2 regions of the Ralstonia sp. PBBBR1 genome follow, and region 2 is predicted to be linked to the other one. Evidence: riboswitches for the same ligand, from Rfam matches in the RefSeq annotation. Region 2 holds a riboswitch; the other holds the start of a gene.
The links. Region 2 has a riboswitch for glycine ahead of gcvT (glycine cleavage system aminomethyltransferase GcvT). Riboswitches for the same ligand answer to the same signal wherever they lie in the genome.
Positions count from the first base shown of each region.

Region 1: it holds a riboswitch for glycine, as region 2 does, so the genes downstream of both, CFE42_RS08895 (D-amino acid dehydrogenase) here and gcvT (glycine cleavage system aminomethyltransferase GcvT) in region 2, are expected to answer to the same signal.

Region 1 covers NZ_NKIL01000005.1:35,452-42,880, forward strand. Annotated here, with positions in the region: gene CFE42_RS08885 (ethanolamine ammonia-lyase subunit EutB) at 1-91, shown strand, start outside; gene eutC (ethanolamine ammonia-lyase subunit EutC) at 112-903, shown strand; glycine riboswitch at 968-1,073, shown strand; gene CFE42_RS08895 (D-amino acid dehydrogenase) at 1,219-2,472, shown strand; gene CFE42_RS08900 (porin) at 2,540-3,604, opposite strand; gene CFE42_RS08905 (sugar phosphate isomerase/epimerase and 4-hydroxyphenylpyruvate domain-containing protein) at 3,726-5,612, opposite strand; gene CFE42_RS08910 (IclR family transcriptional regulator C-terminal domain-containing protein) at 5,743-6,510, shown strand; gene CFE42_RS08915 (MFS transporter) at 6,557-7,429, opposite strand, start outside.
Region 2 covers NZ_NKIL01000007.1:144,285-151,713, reverse strand. Annotated here, with positions in the region: gene gcvP (aminomethyl-transferring glycine dehydrogenase) at 1-244, opposite strand, end outside; gene gcvH (glycine cleavage system protein GcvH) at 329-709, opposite strand; gene gcvT (glycine cleavage system aminomethyltransferase GcvT) at 757-1,884, opposite strand; glycine riboswitch at 2,014-2,141, opposite strand; glycine riboswitch at 2,154-2,251, opposite strand; gene CFE42_RS14145 (hypothetical protein) at 2,412-2,738, opposite strand; gene CFE42_RS14140 (UvrD-helicase domain-containing protein) at 3,012-5,132, shown strand; gene CFE42_RS14135 (ABC transporter substrate-binding protein) at 5,676-6,764, opposite strand; gene hemN (oxygen-independent coproporphyrinogen III oxidase) at 7,019-7,429, shown strand, end outside.

The DNA.
Region 1 (7,429 bases), on a different contig from region 2:
GCTACAAAGCATGGGCATCGTCGATGCTGCCGGCCGCCTGCAAGACGCCACGGCGCGGCAACCGCTGCTGCAGTTGGCTCACGCACTGTGAATTCCGTGGGGAAGCCAGACATGCCGAAACACACCCTCGTCCAGCTGAATCCGTGGGCGCACCTGCGCGCCTTTACCGACGCCCGTATCGCGCTGGGCCGCGCCGGCAACAGCCAGACGACCGACGCCGTGCTGGCGTTTGGCGTGGCGCATGCCCAGGCGCGCGACGCCGTGCACCTGCCGCTCGATAGCGCAGCGGTGGCGACCGCACTGGGCGAAGCGGGCTTCACGGCGGTGACGGCGCACAGCGCGGCAGCCGATCGCGCGGAATACCTGCGCCGTCCCGACCTTGGCCGCCGCCTTGACGAGGCCAGCCGCGCAAGACTTGGCGCGTTGCGGCCAGCGCAGCCGTTCGACGTTGTCTTCGTGATTGCCGATGGGCTCTCCGCATTGGCGGTGCAAAGCCATGCAGTGCCGCTGCTATGCAGCGTGCGTGAGCGTCTGCCGGCCGGATGGTCGATCGGGCCAGTCGCCATCGCCGAGCAGTCCCGGGTTGCGCTGGGGGATGAGATCGGTGCACTGCTGGGCGCGCGGCAGGTGGTGATGCTGATCGGTGAGCGGCCAGGGTTGAGTTCGCCTGACAGCCTAGGCATTTACCTGACCTACGCGCCGCGCGTTGGCCGCTCCGATGCGGAGCGCAATTGCATCTCCAATGTGCGGCCGGCAGGTCTGACCTATGACCAGGCAGCGACCCGGCTGGTGTTCCTGCTCAACGGCGCGCTGGCGCTGGGCCGCAGTGGCGTCGACCTGAAGGATGACACGCCGTCCGTCTCACCGGGTACAGCCCGACTTGCCGAACCTCACAACCCGTGACACACTCCCCCCCGCTGCCCACACCGGCAGCACGCAGGCGCGGCTGACGCACCAACGACAGCTGCAACACGCCGCAGGAGAGACCGGGCTCAACGCACGCACGTGCAACGCCCGGCGCCGATGGAGCAACCACCCCGGAAACTCTCAGGCAAAAGGACTGTGGCGTCGACTGCGAATCTGGAGAGAGGCGTGCACGCGCGCGCCCACCGAAGGGGAAGGCGCCAGCGCTGCTGACGCCCAAGCTCTCAGGTCCCGAGACAGATGGGGTGAGCCGACCGGATCGTCCGGTCATGACATCACTCCATAGGGACCGCCATGACGCACATCGTCATCGTCGGCGCCGGCATATCCGGCGTCACCACTGCTTACACGCTCTCGCAACTCGGTTATCAGGTCACGGTACTCGACCGCCACCTGTATCCGGCCATGGAAACATCGTTCGCCAACGGCGGGCAGCTTTCCGCCAGCAACGCTGAAGTCTGGAACAGCACTGGCACGCTGCTCAAGGGCATCAAATGGATGCTGCGCAACGATGCCCCGCTGCTGCTCAATCCCAAGCCCTCGTGGCACAAATACTCGTGGATCGGCGAGTTCGTGGCCAGCATCGCGCACTACCGCCGCAACACCATCGAAACCACACGCATGGCCATCGAGGCACGCAAGCATCTGTTTGCGATGGCGGAACGCGAGCAGATCGATTTCGACCTGCAGAAGCGCGGCATTCTGCACGTCTATCACGACAAGGCCAGCTTTGCGGCAGCAGGCAAGGCCAACGCCCTGCTCGTCGCCGGCGGCCTTGAGCGCCACGCCGTGAGCCCCGAGGAGATTGCCGCCATTGAGCCGACGCTACGCGGCAACTACTACGGCGGCTACTTCACCGAATCCGACGCCACCGGTGACATCCACAAGTTCACGCGGGGCCTCGCGCAGGCCTGCGAAAGGCGCGGCGTGCGCTTCATGCAAGGCGTGGATGTGCGCGATGTGCAAACCACTGAAGGCGGCGTCCGCCTCCTGCTGCAGACCACGCTGGATGACCGCCTTTCCACCAGTGCGGCGAATGTCGTTCAGGACCTTGCCGCCGATGCGATGGTCGTCTGCGCGGGCGTGGGCAGCCGGCATATCGCGCAACTGGTGGGCGATCGCATCAACGTGTATCCGGTCAAGGGTTATTCGATCACGGTGCACCTGGACGATGAAGCCAGCGTGCAAGGCGCGCCGTGGGTCAGCCTGCTGGATGAGAGCGCGAAGATCGTGACAAGCCGCTTGGGCACTGGCCGGTTCCGAGTGGCCGGCACGGCGGAGTTCAATGGCTACAACCGCGACATCCGCGCCGACCGCATCGAACCCCTGGTGGCCTGGACGCGCCGCAACTTTGCGATTGGCACGTCGCGCGTGGTGCCCTGGGCCGGCTTGCGCCCGATGATGCCGGACATGATGCCGCGCGTCGGCCGTGGCAGGCACGCGCGCGTGTTCTACAACACAGGCCACGGGCACCTCGGCTGGACGCTGTCCGGCGCCACTGCCGCGATGGTGGGCGACGTGATCGCGCGAGATTGCCCGGTGCATTGATCGCAGAAAACGAAAAAGCCCGCCGGGACGCTGGCGGGCTTTTTCATTGCGAGAACGATCCAAGCGATCAGAACTTGTGTCGCACGCCCAGCATCACGCCCAAGCGCGAGTTGTTGCCGTACAGGTTGCCGGAGTTGTTGAACGCGGTGGCGCTGTCCAACGCTACCCAGCTCCCCTGCAGATGCGTGTAGTCCACCTCGGCATACACATCGGTGCGCTTGCTGAAGGCGTAGTCGAGCATGCCGGCGGTGGTCAGGCGCTTGCCGCTGGAATCGAGGTGCTTCATCCAGTCGTACTGCACGGTGCCGATGAAGCTCAGTGCGCCGGAGATCGGCACCTTTGCGCCCACATAGGCGGCCTGGTTCTTGTAGTCGGCCACGTCGAGGCGGCTGTTCGTGTAGCCGAGGTACCACGTGGCAATCGAGGTATCCAGCTTGCCGCCAAAACCCCAGACCGTCTGCTTGCTGGCAAGCGCCGCCGGCACCGCGCCGAAGAACGCCGACGACACATCGCGCGTGACCTGATACACCGCGCCCACTTCAGCCGACCCCATGCTGTAGACGATCGAGCCGGCGCCGGCCGAACTCTTGCTGAAGCTGCCTGCCGCTTCACCAAAGGTCCATGCTCCGGCAAGTTGCAGGCCGCCGAACGACTTGATGTACTTGACCGTGTTGTCGTAGCGCAGGCCGGTGTAGTTGCCGCCCTGATAGCCGACGATGGAGTTGTTGGCGAACGCCATCGCTTCGTACGAAGACAGCACTTCATGCGCCAGCGTGTATTGCCGGCCGAGGTAGAGCTTGCCGTAGTCGCCTTCCAGGCCCACCACCGCGGTGCGTCCGAACAGGCGCCCGCCCTGCTGGCTGCCGCCGGTATCGGGGAAGAAGCCCGATTCCAGGATGAACATGGCCTTGGTGCCGCCACCCAGGTCTTCGGTGCCACGCAGGCCCCAGCGGCTACCGGTCAGCACGCCGTCCATCATCTGCAGATTGCTGTTGCCTGCCGCGTTTTCGTGCGTGCTGTAGCGGATGGTGGTGTCGATCAGCCCGTAGAGCGTGACACCGCCGGTGGTTTGCGCTGCCGCTGGCAGGCTCGTGGCTCCGAGCACCAATGCGGCAATCATTGTCTTGTTCATGGCTCCCTTGTCTCCTCTTTGATGTGATGGGGATGGATGTGCAACGGCTGCCCGCGCAGCCGTGGTGTTGCGTGGATAACGCCCACGGCCGCACGACCGCGAGCGCCAAAGTCTTCGTGACTCAGTGGTCAGCCATATTGGTGGTGGTGCGGCTCAGTTGCGCCTGTACGGCCATGCGCACAGCGGCGTTTGCCGCGCCGTAGCCCAGGTAGCCGTTGCGCTGGACAAGCTCGAAGAAGAAGCGCTCGCGAAAGGGCTCGGTGTAGGTGTGCAGAAAATCGCCGTGCGGGTCGCGGTCGTAGAGCAGACCATCGTCGTGCAGGCGGGTGAGCAGCGCATCGTCCAGCCCCAGGCGGGCGGCAACGTCGTCGTAGTAGTTCTCTGGCACGTGCTGCAGGTGGGCGGCGCCTCGGTCGATGGCCTCAATGGTTTCGAACAGCCGCTCGGTGCGGAAGGCAATGTGATGCACGCCCGAGCCCGCGTAGGCGGCAATGAACCGGCCGGTGGCGGTGCGCCCGCTCTCCGATACGTTGAGCGGAATCCGCACGTTGCGGTCGGGGCTCACCATCGCAAGGCTTTTGACTAGGCCGTACGGGTCGGCAATCTCCTGTTCGGCTTCGGCTTCCATGCCAAAGATGGCCCGGTAGAACAGCACGAAGCTGTCGAGCCGATGTGCGGGTAGCGCCTGCGCGACGTGGTCGATTGATGCCAATCCCGCTGCATTGTCCTGTATGCCAGGATGGAGAACGAAATCGCTTTCGTAGATGCTGCGATCGGCTTGGCGGTCGTCGATCAGATAGAGCAGCGTGCCATCGGGGGCCCGCAGCGCGGGAATGCTGCGTTCGGCAGGCCCCACCGGCCCGCGCCACTCCTGGGCGCACAGCACACGTGCGCGTGCCATGGCGCGCTCGGCGTCGTCCACCTTCAGGCCGATCGCGCAGACAGACGGCCCGTGCAGCTGGAAATGCTCCGACGCCGCGCTGTCCTGCTCCATGTTCAGGATCACGTTGACGCGGCCTTGCCGATACAGGTCAACGGCCTTGGAGCGATGGTGCCCGGCAAAGGCAAAACCCAGCGCACGCAGGCGCGTTTCAAGCTCCCGCCCTGCCGCGGCATCCACGGCAAACTCCAGGAAGTCCACGCCTTCAAATTGAGCTGCGGCCGGCAGTTCTGCGCCGCCCGCTTCGGACTCCAGCCAGAGTAGTGAACGCATGCCATCCAGCGCCGTGAGCCGCGCGGGCGCGGAGCGGAAATCGTCATTGAAGACTTCGAGCGACAAGGGCCCGGTATAGCCCGCAGCAAGCAAGTCGCGCGCAAAGTCCGTCACCGGCAGGTCGCCCTGCCCCGGGAAGTTACGGTGATGCCGGCTCCAGGACAGTACGTCCATCGACAGCCTTGGCGCATCCGCAAACTGCACGAAGAAGAGCTTGTCCGCCGGCACGTTGTGGAGGCCATCCAACGTGTCGCCCAGCGACAGCGTATGGAAACTGTCGAGAATCAGCCCGAGCGCCGGATGGTCAGCCTGCTGCACGATTTGCCACGCTTGCCGCCAGGTTCGCGTGTGCCGCCCCCATGCCAGCGCTTCATAACCCACGCGCAGCCCACGCCCGGCCGCAGCTTCCGCCATCTGGCGCAGATCGTCTGCCGCGCGCGCCGGGTCGTCGATGGCGATGTCCTGCACGTTGCTGCATACCAGCACCGTCTCGACACCCAGTTCGGCCATCACGTCGAACTTGCGCTCGGCGCGCGCCAGGTTTCGGGCGAACAACTCACGCGGCATGGCTTCGAAATCGCGGAACGGCTGGTACAGCATGATCGCAAGCCCGAGATCTGCCGCCATCTGACGCACCCGGGCCGGGGAGCCATCGAAGTTCAGCAGATCGTTTTCGAAGATCTCGATGCCATCAAAACCGGCAGCGGCCGCCGCCTCCAGCTTTTCAGGCAGCGTGCCGGACAGGCACACGGTGGCGATGCATTTGGGATAGCGCGCTGCGCGGAGCGAATTCATGGCGATGCGTTGTCTGACGATGCCCGCAGCGTAGGTGGCCACACCCCGCATTCACAAGCGGCATTCGCGCAACAGCGTGCGATCACCGTACAATCATGCGCACATATCGCTCGTTTTTAGGGTTATCGCCATGACGAAGGAACCGCTGAACCGGCGCGACTGGATCGCTGGGCTGGAAAAAGGGCTCGCGATCCTGGAAGCATTCGACCACGAGCACCCGCGGTTGACGCCCACCCAGGCCGCCGAGTTGACCGGCCTTACCCGCACAGCCGCGCGCCGTTACCTGCTGACGCTTGAACACCTGGGCTACCTCACCAGCGAAGGCACGCTGTTCAGTCTGACGCCGCGTGTGCTGAAGGTCGGCTGGTCGTACTTCGATTCGGCGCGCCTGCCGCGCACGGTGCAGCCGTTCCTGCAGCAGGTGACCGCCGCCGTGGGCGAGGTGGCATACCTCAGCGTGCTGGATGATTGGGAGCTCGTTTTCATTTCGCGCACCAGCACCAGTCGGGTCATGAGCACGGGATTCGTCCTGGGTGCACGCGTGCCCGCCCCGCTCGCGTCGGCCGGTGTGATGATGCTGGCCGCGCAACCCGAGCATAAGGTCAAGGCATGGCTGGAAACCTGTGTGCTGACGCCGTACACGCCTTACACGATCCTGCAGCGGGACCGCCTGTTCGATGAAATCCGCAAGGCCGGCAGGCAGGACTACGCCGTGGTCGAACAGCAGTTGCAGATTGGCGTGCGGGGCGTGGCCGTGCCGTTGCGTGACCGGCACGGCAACGTGATCGCCGCGCTGAGCGTGAACATGCAGGTCGGTGAAGAAACCACCGAGCACGCCTTGCAGCGGGTACTGCAGGTTCTACAGGACACTGCGCTGTCGATCATGCGGGTGCTGTAGACACCCGCCCCCTCTTTGCGGCAGGGCCGGCCGCCCCGCCGCCTGTTCAGCGATTCACCACCTTTTTCGGTACCGTCAGGACAATCGCGGCGGCCGCGATCAGCGATGCGGCCACACAGTACAAGCCCAAGTCCGTGCTATTCGTGGCGTCTTTAATCCAGCCCACCAGATATGGGCTGACAAATCCCGCCAGATTGCCCACCGAATTGATCAAGGCAATACCAGCCGCTGCAGCCGCGCCACCCAGAAATGCCGGTGGGATCGACCAGAACTGGCACAACGCGCCCAGAATTCCGATCGTCGCGAAGGTGAGCGCCAGAACAGCCATGGCGGGCTGATGCGACACGAACGTGCTGGCCGTCAGACCTACCGCGCCAACTATGGCCGGCAACGCAACGTGCCAACGGCGCTCCTTGGTGCGGTCTGAACTGCGACCAATCATCACCATCGCAACGGCAGCGGCGCCATACGGAATCATGGTGAGCAGGCCGACATCGAATGCGCTGGTCACACCGGAAGCCTTGATAAGCGTCGGCAGCCAGAAGCTGATGCCGTACAGGCCCATGATGATCCCGAAATAGCAGGCACACAGGACCCAGACTCGCGCATTTGTAAATGCACCGCTAGCGTTGTGCACTTCAATCTTGCCGGAGTCGCTCGCGAGCTCTCGCTCAAGAACGGCCTTCTCATCGGCATCAAGCCACTTCGCGTCACGAATCCTATCGTCCAGATAGAAGAACGTGACCACACCCGCCACTAGCGATGGAATCGCTTCCAACAGGAAAAGCCACTGCCATTCGTGCATGCCATTCACGTTGTGGAAGCGATCCAGAATCCAGCCGGACAGCGGCCCACCCACCACACCCGCAATTGGAATGCCCGTCATGAACAGCGCCGTGATCTTGGAGCGCCGCGAGGC
Region 2 (7,429 bases):
CTTCTTCGGTCAGCGGCTGCGTGAATTCGCCCAGCGGCATGCCGTCCTGGCGGCGGATGGCCGGCGGAATCACGGCGTCGATCAGCGCGGCGCGGCTGGTGTAGCCCAGCGTGCCGAGCATGGCGGTCTGCTCGTCGGCAGACGGGCCGATGTGGCGGTGCGCGAAGGCGTCGCGCGCCTCCAGGTCAGCCAACGTCGGGCGTTCGGCGGCAAGCGCCGAGGAAGCGGGGTGCGGAGCGTTCATGGCAAGGGCTCGAAATTCAGGCGATGCAAGCAATGGCCGATGCGCGGCGCAGGTCAGGGCGCGCGCACCGGCCGGAGGACCGGCTTAGCCGATCTTGGCTTCGTAATCAGCAGCCGACATCAGGGCGTTCACGTCGTCGGCGTTGGCCGGCTTGATCTTGAACAGCCAAGCGTCGTAGGCGCCTGCGTTCACGGATTCCGGCGCGCCCGCGGCATCTGCGTTGTTGGCGACGATCTCGCCGGCCACCGGGGCGAAGATGTCGGAAGCGGCCTTGACCGACTCCACCACGGCAATCGCTTCGTCCTTGGCGACGGCGCGGCCGGCTTCCGGCAGCTCCAGGAAGACGATGTCGCCGAGCTGTTCCTGCGCGAAGTCGGTAATGCCGATGGTCAGCGTGCCGTCGGCTTCAACGCGGATCCACTCGTCGTGTTCGGTGTACTTCAGATCGGCGGGGACGTTGCTCATGAAAGGTTTCTCCGGAAGATGGGTATGGGGGAATGCAGATTCGGTGTTCAGCTGACCAGCGCCTTGCCATTGCGCACGAACGGCAGTTTAACCACAGTCGCGGTCAACTTGCGGTCGCGAATTTCGACCTGCACGTCGGTGCCGACGGGCACCTCCTTGGGCAGGCGCGCCAGTGCGATGGAGAGCGACAGGCTCGGGCTGAACGTGCCGCTGGTGATCTCGCCGTCACCGGCGGCGGTGATGACTTTCTGGTGGGCGCGCAGCACGCCGCCCTTGTCGCGCAGGATCAGGCCGACGAACTGTTCGCGTTGTCCACCGGCTTGCAGCGCGGCCTTGCCGGTGAAGTCGCGTTCGCTTTGCAGGTCGACCGTCCAGGCGAGGCCGGCGTCGAGCGGCGAGACGTGCTCGTCCATGTCCTGGCCGTAGAGGTTCATGCCGGCTTCCAGGCGCAGCGTGTCGCGCGCGCCCAGGCCTGCCGGGCGCACGCCGGCCTGCAGCAGGCGCTCCCACACGCCCGCAATCTGCGCGGCCGGCACCACCAGTTCGAAACCGTCTTCACCGGTGTAGCCGGTTCGGGCCACCATGATCTCGCCCACGTTTTCCACGGTGACGAAGCCCGCGTTGAACGGCTTGAGCGCGTCGCCCACGGCCTGCGAGCCGGGCAGCGCGGCGTAGGTCTTGGCACGCGCGTTCGGGCCTTGCACCGCCAGGATGCCCAGTGGCTCGGCGCCCGCGTTGTTGTCGGAGCGGCGCGGCGTGATCGTCACGTCGGTGCCGGCGGCGGCGTTCTGCGCGACGATCCATTCCAGGTCCGTCGGGGCGGTGCCTGCGTTGACCACCAAGCGGAACCAGTCTTCGCGGAAGAAGTAGACGATCAGATCGTCGATCACGCCGCCCTTGGGGTTCAGCATGCAACTGTAGAGCGCCTTGCCGGGCGTCTGGAGCTTGTCGACATTGTTGGCGAGCAGCCCACGCAGGAAGTCGCGCACGCGCGCGCCGGTGAGGTCGACCACGCACATGTGCGAGACGTCGAAGACGCCGGCGTCCTGGCGCACGGCGTGGTGCTCTTCGATTTGGGAGCCGTAGTTGACGGGCATGTCCCAGCCGCCAAAGTCGACCATGCGGGCGCCCAGCGAGCGGTGGATGGCATTGAGCGGCGTGTGTTGGAGCGTCATGGAATCTCTCGGCAGAGGCGCCGCCACTGTGGCCGGGCGCGGCGCGTTATTCGGGACCAGAAAAGCAAAAAGGCCACCCGCGCAGCCTGATGCCTCATGGTGACGCCATGAAGATCAACAAGCTGCGCAGATGGCCCCTCTGTCCTTGGTACCTGAGAGATTGCGAAGCGGGGCGCATAGCGGTGCGCGCCGTTCGTGAGCCCCTTCGGTGGGCGCCCGCAGTGGTCGTGCGGCGCCAGCTCTCCAGAGTGCGGTCGGACGCATGTCCGCCGATCCGCCCGGTCCTGGATGCCTGAGAGTTTTCGGGTGCTACCCCTTCGGCGGCGCCTTGCCGTGTACGGCGGGCACGCTCTCCCGGATGGATGGGCGGAATTTACGGAAGGGGGATGGGATTGTCAATCAGGACAAATCGATGGCGCATTTTGGCAGCCACACAGCCAAAAACGGCCACACCTTCGGGGCGCTGGCGGGGCCGCCAACCCAAAGCGTGTGGCCGGAGTGCGGGTGTTGGTTGGTGTTGCTTCGACTTACTTGCCGATTTGGCGACTGACCTGGTTTTCCTGCTGGTTCAGCGTGCGCTGTTCCTGCTTGGTGATGTGCCCACCGTTTTGCGAGGCCATGTCGCGCTCTTCCTGGCGAATCTGGCGGTCTTCCTTGTGCAGCTGGCGCGCCTGGCCCTTGGTGATTTCGCCTTCCTTCACTTCGTTGTGGATACGCTTGTTCTGGTTGGCGAGGCGGTGGTTGACCTCGGCGCGGCGCGGGTGGTCCTTTTGCCATTGCGTCTGGGCGAAGGCGCCGGTGGTGGCGGACAGGGCGACGGCGGTTACGGCCAGGATCTTGGCGATGCGGTTCATGGTTTCTTCCTCCGGTGGGCGGCTGACCGATTCAGCCGCTGTCCCGTCCATAACGGCACGTTTTGGCTCCGGGCTGACCGCCATCGTGTAACGGGGCGTAAGCGGTGTAACGGCCGGAAGCAAAGCGAGGGGCGCAAACGCGTGCGGTGCGGTATTGGCACCTCCGACAGCGCCCCGGCAAACGGCTTTTCATCGGCTCAATCGATGCAAACGCGCCGTGCTACCATCGCCCTCCGCTGTCGTTCCCGCCTGCTTTTTCTTCCGCCTGTTCCCATGTCTTCCGGTCTCGCCCACGGGCTCAATGCTGCCCAATCCGAAGGTGTGCATTACCTCGACGGCCCATGCCTGGTGCTGGCCGGGGCGGGCTCGGGCAAGACGCGCGTGATCACGCAGAAGATCGCGCACCTGATCCTCGACAAGGGCTTCGAGCCGCGTCACATCGCCGCCGTCACGTTCACCAACAAGGCGGCCAAGGAAATGCAGGAGCGCGTGGCCAAGCTGATGGACGGCAAGACGCGCGAAGACGGCAAGCGCATTCCCATCAAGCAGTTGACGGTCTGTACGTTCCACTCGCTGGGCGTGCAGATCCTGCGGGCCGAAGCCGAGCACGTGGGCCTGAAGCCGCGCTTCTCGATCATGGATTCGGACGACTGCTTCGGGATGATCCAGGAGCAGTTGGCGACCACCGACAAGCAGTTGATCCGCCGCGTGCAGAGCACGATCTCGCTGTGGAAAAACGGTCTCGTCGATCCGGACACCGCGATTGCCGAGGCGCTCGCCAACAACAATGTTGATGATCACCAGGCGGCGCTCGTCTACCGCAACTACGTCGCGACGCTGCATGCGTATCAGGCCGTGGACTTTGATGACCTGATCCGCATTCCCGCCGAGCTGTTCGCGCGCAATGAAGAGGTGCGCCTGAAGTGGCAGAACCGTCTGCGCTACTTCCTCGTCGATGAATACCAGGACACCAACGCTTGCCAGTATCAACTGTTGAAGCTGCTGGCGGGGGGCTCGCACTTGCGTGCGCCGGCCTTCACGGCGGTGGGCGACGACGATCAGGCCATCTATGGCTGGCGCGGCGCCACGCTCGACAACCTCAAGCTGCTGCAGACGGATTTCCCGAACCTGAAGGTCATCAAGCTGGAGCAAAACTACCGCTCCACGGTGCGCATTCTGAATGCCGCCAACGCGGTCATCGCGCAGAACCCGAAGCTGTTCGAGAAGACGTTGTGGAGCGAGCACGGCATGGGCGACGCCATCAACGTGACGAGCGCCAATGACGAGGAGCACGAAGCCGAGAGCGTCGTCTTCAAGCTGTCCGCCCACAAGTTCGAGCGCCGCGCGCAGTTTCGGGATTACGCGATTCTGTATCGCGGCAACTTCCAGGCGCGTCTGTTCGAGCAGATCCTGCGGCGCGAGCGCATTCCGTACGTGCTCTCGGGTGGGCAGAGCTTTTTCGACAAGGCCGAGATCAAGGATCTGTGCGCGTATCTGCGCCTGATTGCCAACGCGGATGATGATCCTGCGTTCATCCGCGCCATCACCACACCCAAGCGCGGTGTGGGGAATGCGACGCTCGAAGTGCTGGGTTCGTTTGCGGGGCAGGCCAAGGTGTCGCTGTTCGAGGCGGCGATGATGGGCGGTATCGAAGCACAGCTTGCGCCGCGCCAGCTTGAGCCGTTGCGCGTGTTCTGCGAGTTCATCGTGCGGCTGTCGGACCGCGCCGCCAAGGAGCCTGCTGCCACGCTGCTCGACGAGATGATGGAAGGCATCCATTACGAGGCCTACCTGTACGACACCTATGACGAGCGCCAGGCCCAGAACAAGTGGACCAACGTGCTGGAGTTTCTCGACTGGCTCAAGCGCAAGGGCACCAAGCCGGAGAAGGAAAGCGAAGAAGACGCCACCGGTTTCGACAATGCCGATGGCCTGATGGACGCCGGCAAGAACCTGCTGGAACTCACGCAGACCATCGCGCTGATCAGCATGCTCGAAGGCCGGGAAGAGGACCCGGATGCGGTGCGCCTGTCCACGCTGCATGCGAGCAAGGGGCTGGAGTATCCGCACGTGTTCCTGGTCGGCGTGGAAGAGGGCATCTTGCCGCACTGCCGCGAAGACGATGAGTTGACCGACGAGAAGATCGAAGAAGAACGGCGGCTGATGTATGTGGGTATCACGCGGGCACAGCGCAGCCTGCATATCAGCTGGTGCAAGAAGCGCAAGCGCGCGCGAGAGACGGTGGTGTGTGAGCCGTCGCGCTATATCGCCGAGATGAAGCTTGGGGAAGATGCCGGCCCGACGCCGGAGGACACCATGCCGGCGATGTCGCCGAAGGATCGGTTGGGAGCGTTGAAGGGGTTGCTGGCGGCTAAGAAACCTGTGGCTTCGTGAGGGGGTTTTGGTTTTTGGTTTTGGTGCATCCCTTGTTTCATCCCCTGCCGGGGCTGACTCACTTTCTTTGTCTTGCCAAAGAAAGTAAGCAAAGAAAGGCGCGCCCGAGATGGCGAAAGATTCCTTCAATTTCCGTAACCGGGCGGAGGCGGGGAAAACTCGCTGCGCTCAGACAGTTCCCCGCCTTTTTTCCGCCCGCTTACGAAAATTGAAGGCGCCATCTAGGGCAGGAAAGTCAAAGGACAAAAGCCACACCCTCGGGGCGCAAGCCCAAACGAAAAGGCCAACCTCACGACGGGTTGGCCTTTCTCTTTTGACGTTGAGCCCTTGATGGCGCCTTGAATTTTTGTGAGCGGGCGGAAAAAGGAAGGAGGCTTGTCTGAGCGAAGCGAGTTTGCCTCCTTCCCCGCCCGGTTACAGAAATTCAAGGGGAAGTCGCCATCTCGGGCGCGCCTTTCTTTTGCTTACTTTTCTTTGGCAAGACAAAGAAAAGTAAGTCGGTCCCGGCAGGGAACGAAAGGAGGGCGGACCACCAAGCCAGAATCAATTCCCCGCTCCCTGAATGTAATTCAGATCAACAAACTCGCTTCCCCGATTTCCACGCGTGAAATCCAGCGTGAACCCGCCCACATCAACGCGCGTCTGCAACGCGCGCCGCAGTTCCACGCCGGTCATCTTGCCGCCCGCGGCATTCATCGCCTGAATCAAATACACCGCGGCGATATACCCCGATAGCGTCGCAGCGGAAGGCGGTTCATCCAGAAACTGCTTCATCCGCGCCATATGCTCGCGCGCGACTTTGGTGACGCCGCTGGCCGGGTTTGGCACCGTCTGGGCGAGCAGCATGCCGCCGCTGTAGCCGGAGCCCAGGATTTCGCGCGCCACTTGAGGGTTGACGGACGACAGCCCGACCAGAAAGCCATACCAGCCCTGCTGCGCCAGCGCACGTCCGACGGTGGCGTAGGTGAGCGTGTCGCCGGCGATGATCACCGCTGTTGGCTTTGTCGGCGCGATGCGGGCCGCAAGCTCGGCCGGGTCTCCGGTAAGTGTGTAAAGGTCCAGCGTTTCGGCAGCATTTCCCTTGGCGATCGAGCCACGCAGACGCACCCCGAGTTGCGGATCGAAGCCCGCTGCCGTGACGAGTGCAATCCGCCGCATGCCGAACTGCCGCAGCCGGTTGTGCGCGGCGACGATTTCGTGGTCGTAATCGGGGCGGATGAACAAAACGTTGTCGGCGGTCGACGTCGCACCTGAGAGCGGGGCGAGCAACGGCACATTGCGCCGTGCGATCTCGGGAGACGCTGCCAGCACCGGCAGCAAGCGTTCGCTTACGCCAAAGAGCAACTCGACATGGTCGCGTTCGATCATGTCAACGGCCTGCGGGATGGCTTCGTTGAGCGCCGCCTCGCGCCGGACGAGGCTGATGCGCCGGCCCTTGATGCCGCCGCTCTGGTTGGCTGCATCGAAAGCCACCTTGGCGCCCGCCATGAAGTCGCGCGCATAGTCGGCCTGGTCTGCGCCGCGCTCGATCAGTTGCCCCACGACGAACGACGTGCCTTGCGCATGCGCCGTCAGCGTGACGGCCGCCCAGGCCAGTGCGCACGCGCCGCGGCGTGCCAGTCTCTGCCACATGGTGCTTCCCCCAAAAGACGAGTCGACGGCCTGTGCTGTTGTGTTGTTTTGACGGCCTGCGTACGACGGGCGACGAGCCCTTGGCGCCGATCGCCGATGTTAGGGGGCAGAACATGACAGATCGGTGAAGTTGGGGCCCTCCCAACGGAGGGTGAGGCGCGTTTGAACAGGTGTGGACCGACGTTGACACACATCAACGCGGCGCTCACCTGGCAGTTTTAGGATGAGGCATCGCCCCCACAACGATCGCCCCCATGTTTCCGTTCGCCAAGCCGGCCGACAATCCGTCCGCCGCAAATGACACCGCCTTCCGCTGGTCGGCGCCGCAGGTGCGCGCGCTCGCGCAGCGCTTTGATACGCACGGCCCGCGCTACACCTCGTACCCAACGGCCGACCGCTTTCACAACAAATTCGGCAACGCCGATTACCTCGACGCCTTGCACCGCCGCGCCGCGATCGCGCCCGCGCTGCATGCGCCGCTGTCGCTGTACATGCACCTGCCGTTCTGCGCGAACCTTTGCTACTACTGCGGCTGCAACAAGGTCATCACAAAGGATCACTCCCGCAGCGCACGGTACGTTGAAACGCTCGCCCGCGAGATGGCGATGGTCGCCAACCAGATCGGCCCACTGCGCCGCGTGACGCAGTTGCATTGGGGCGGCGGC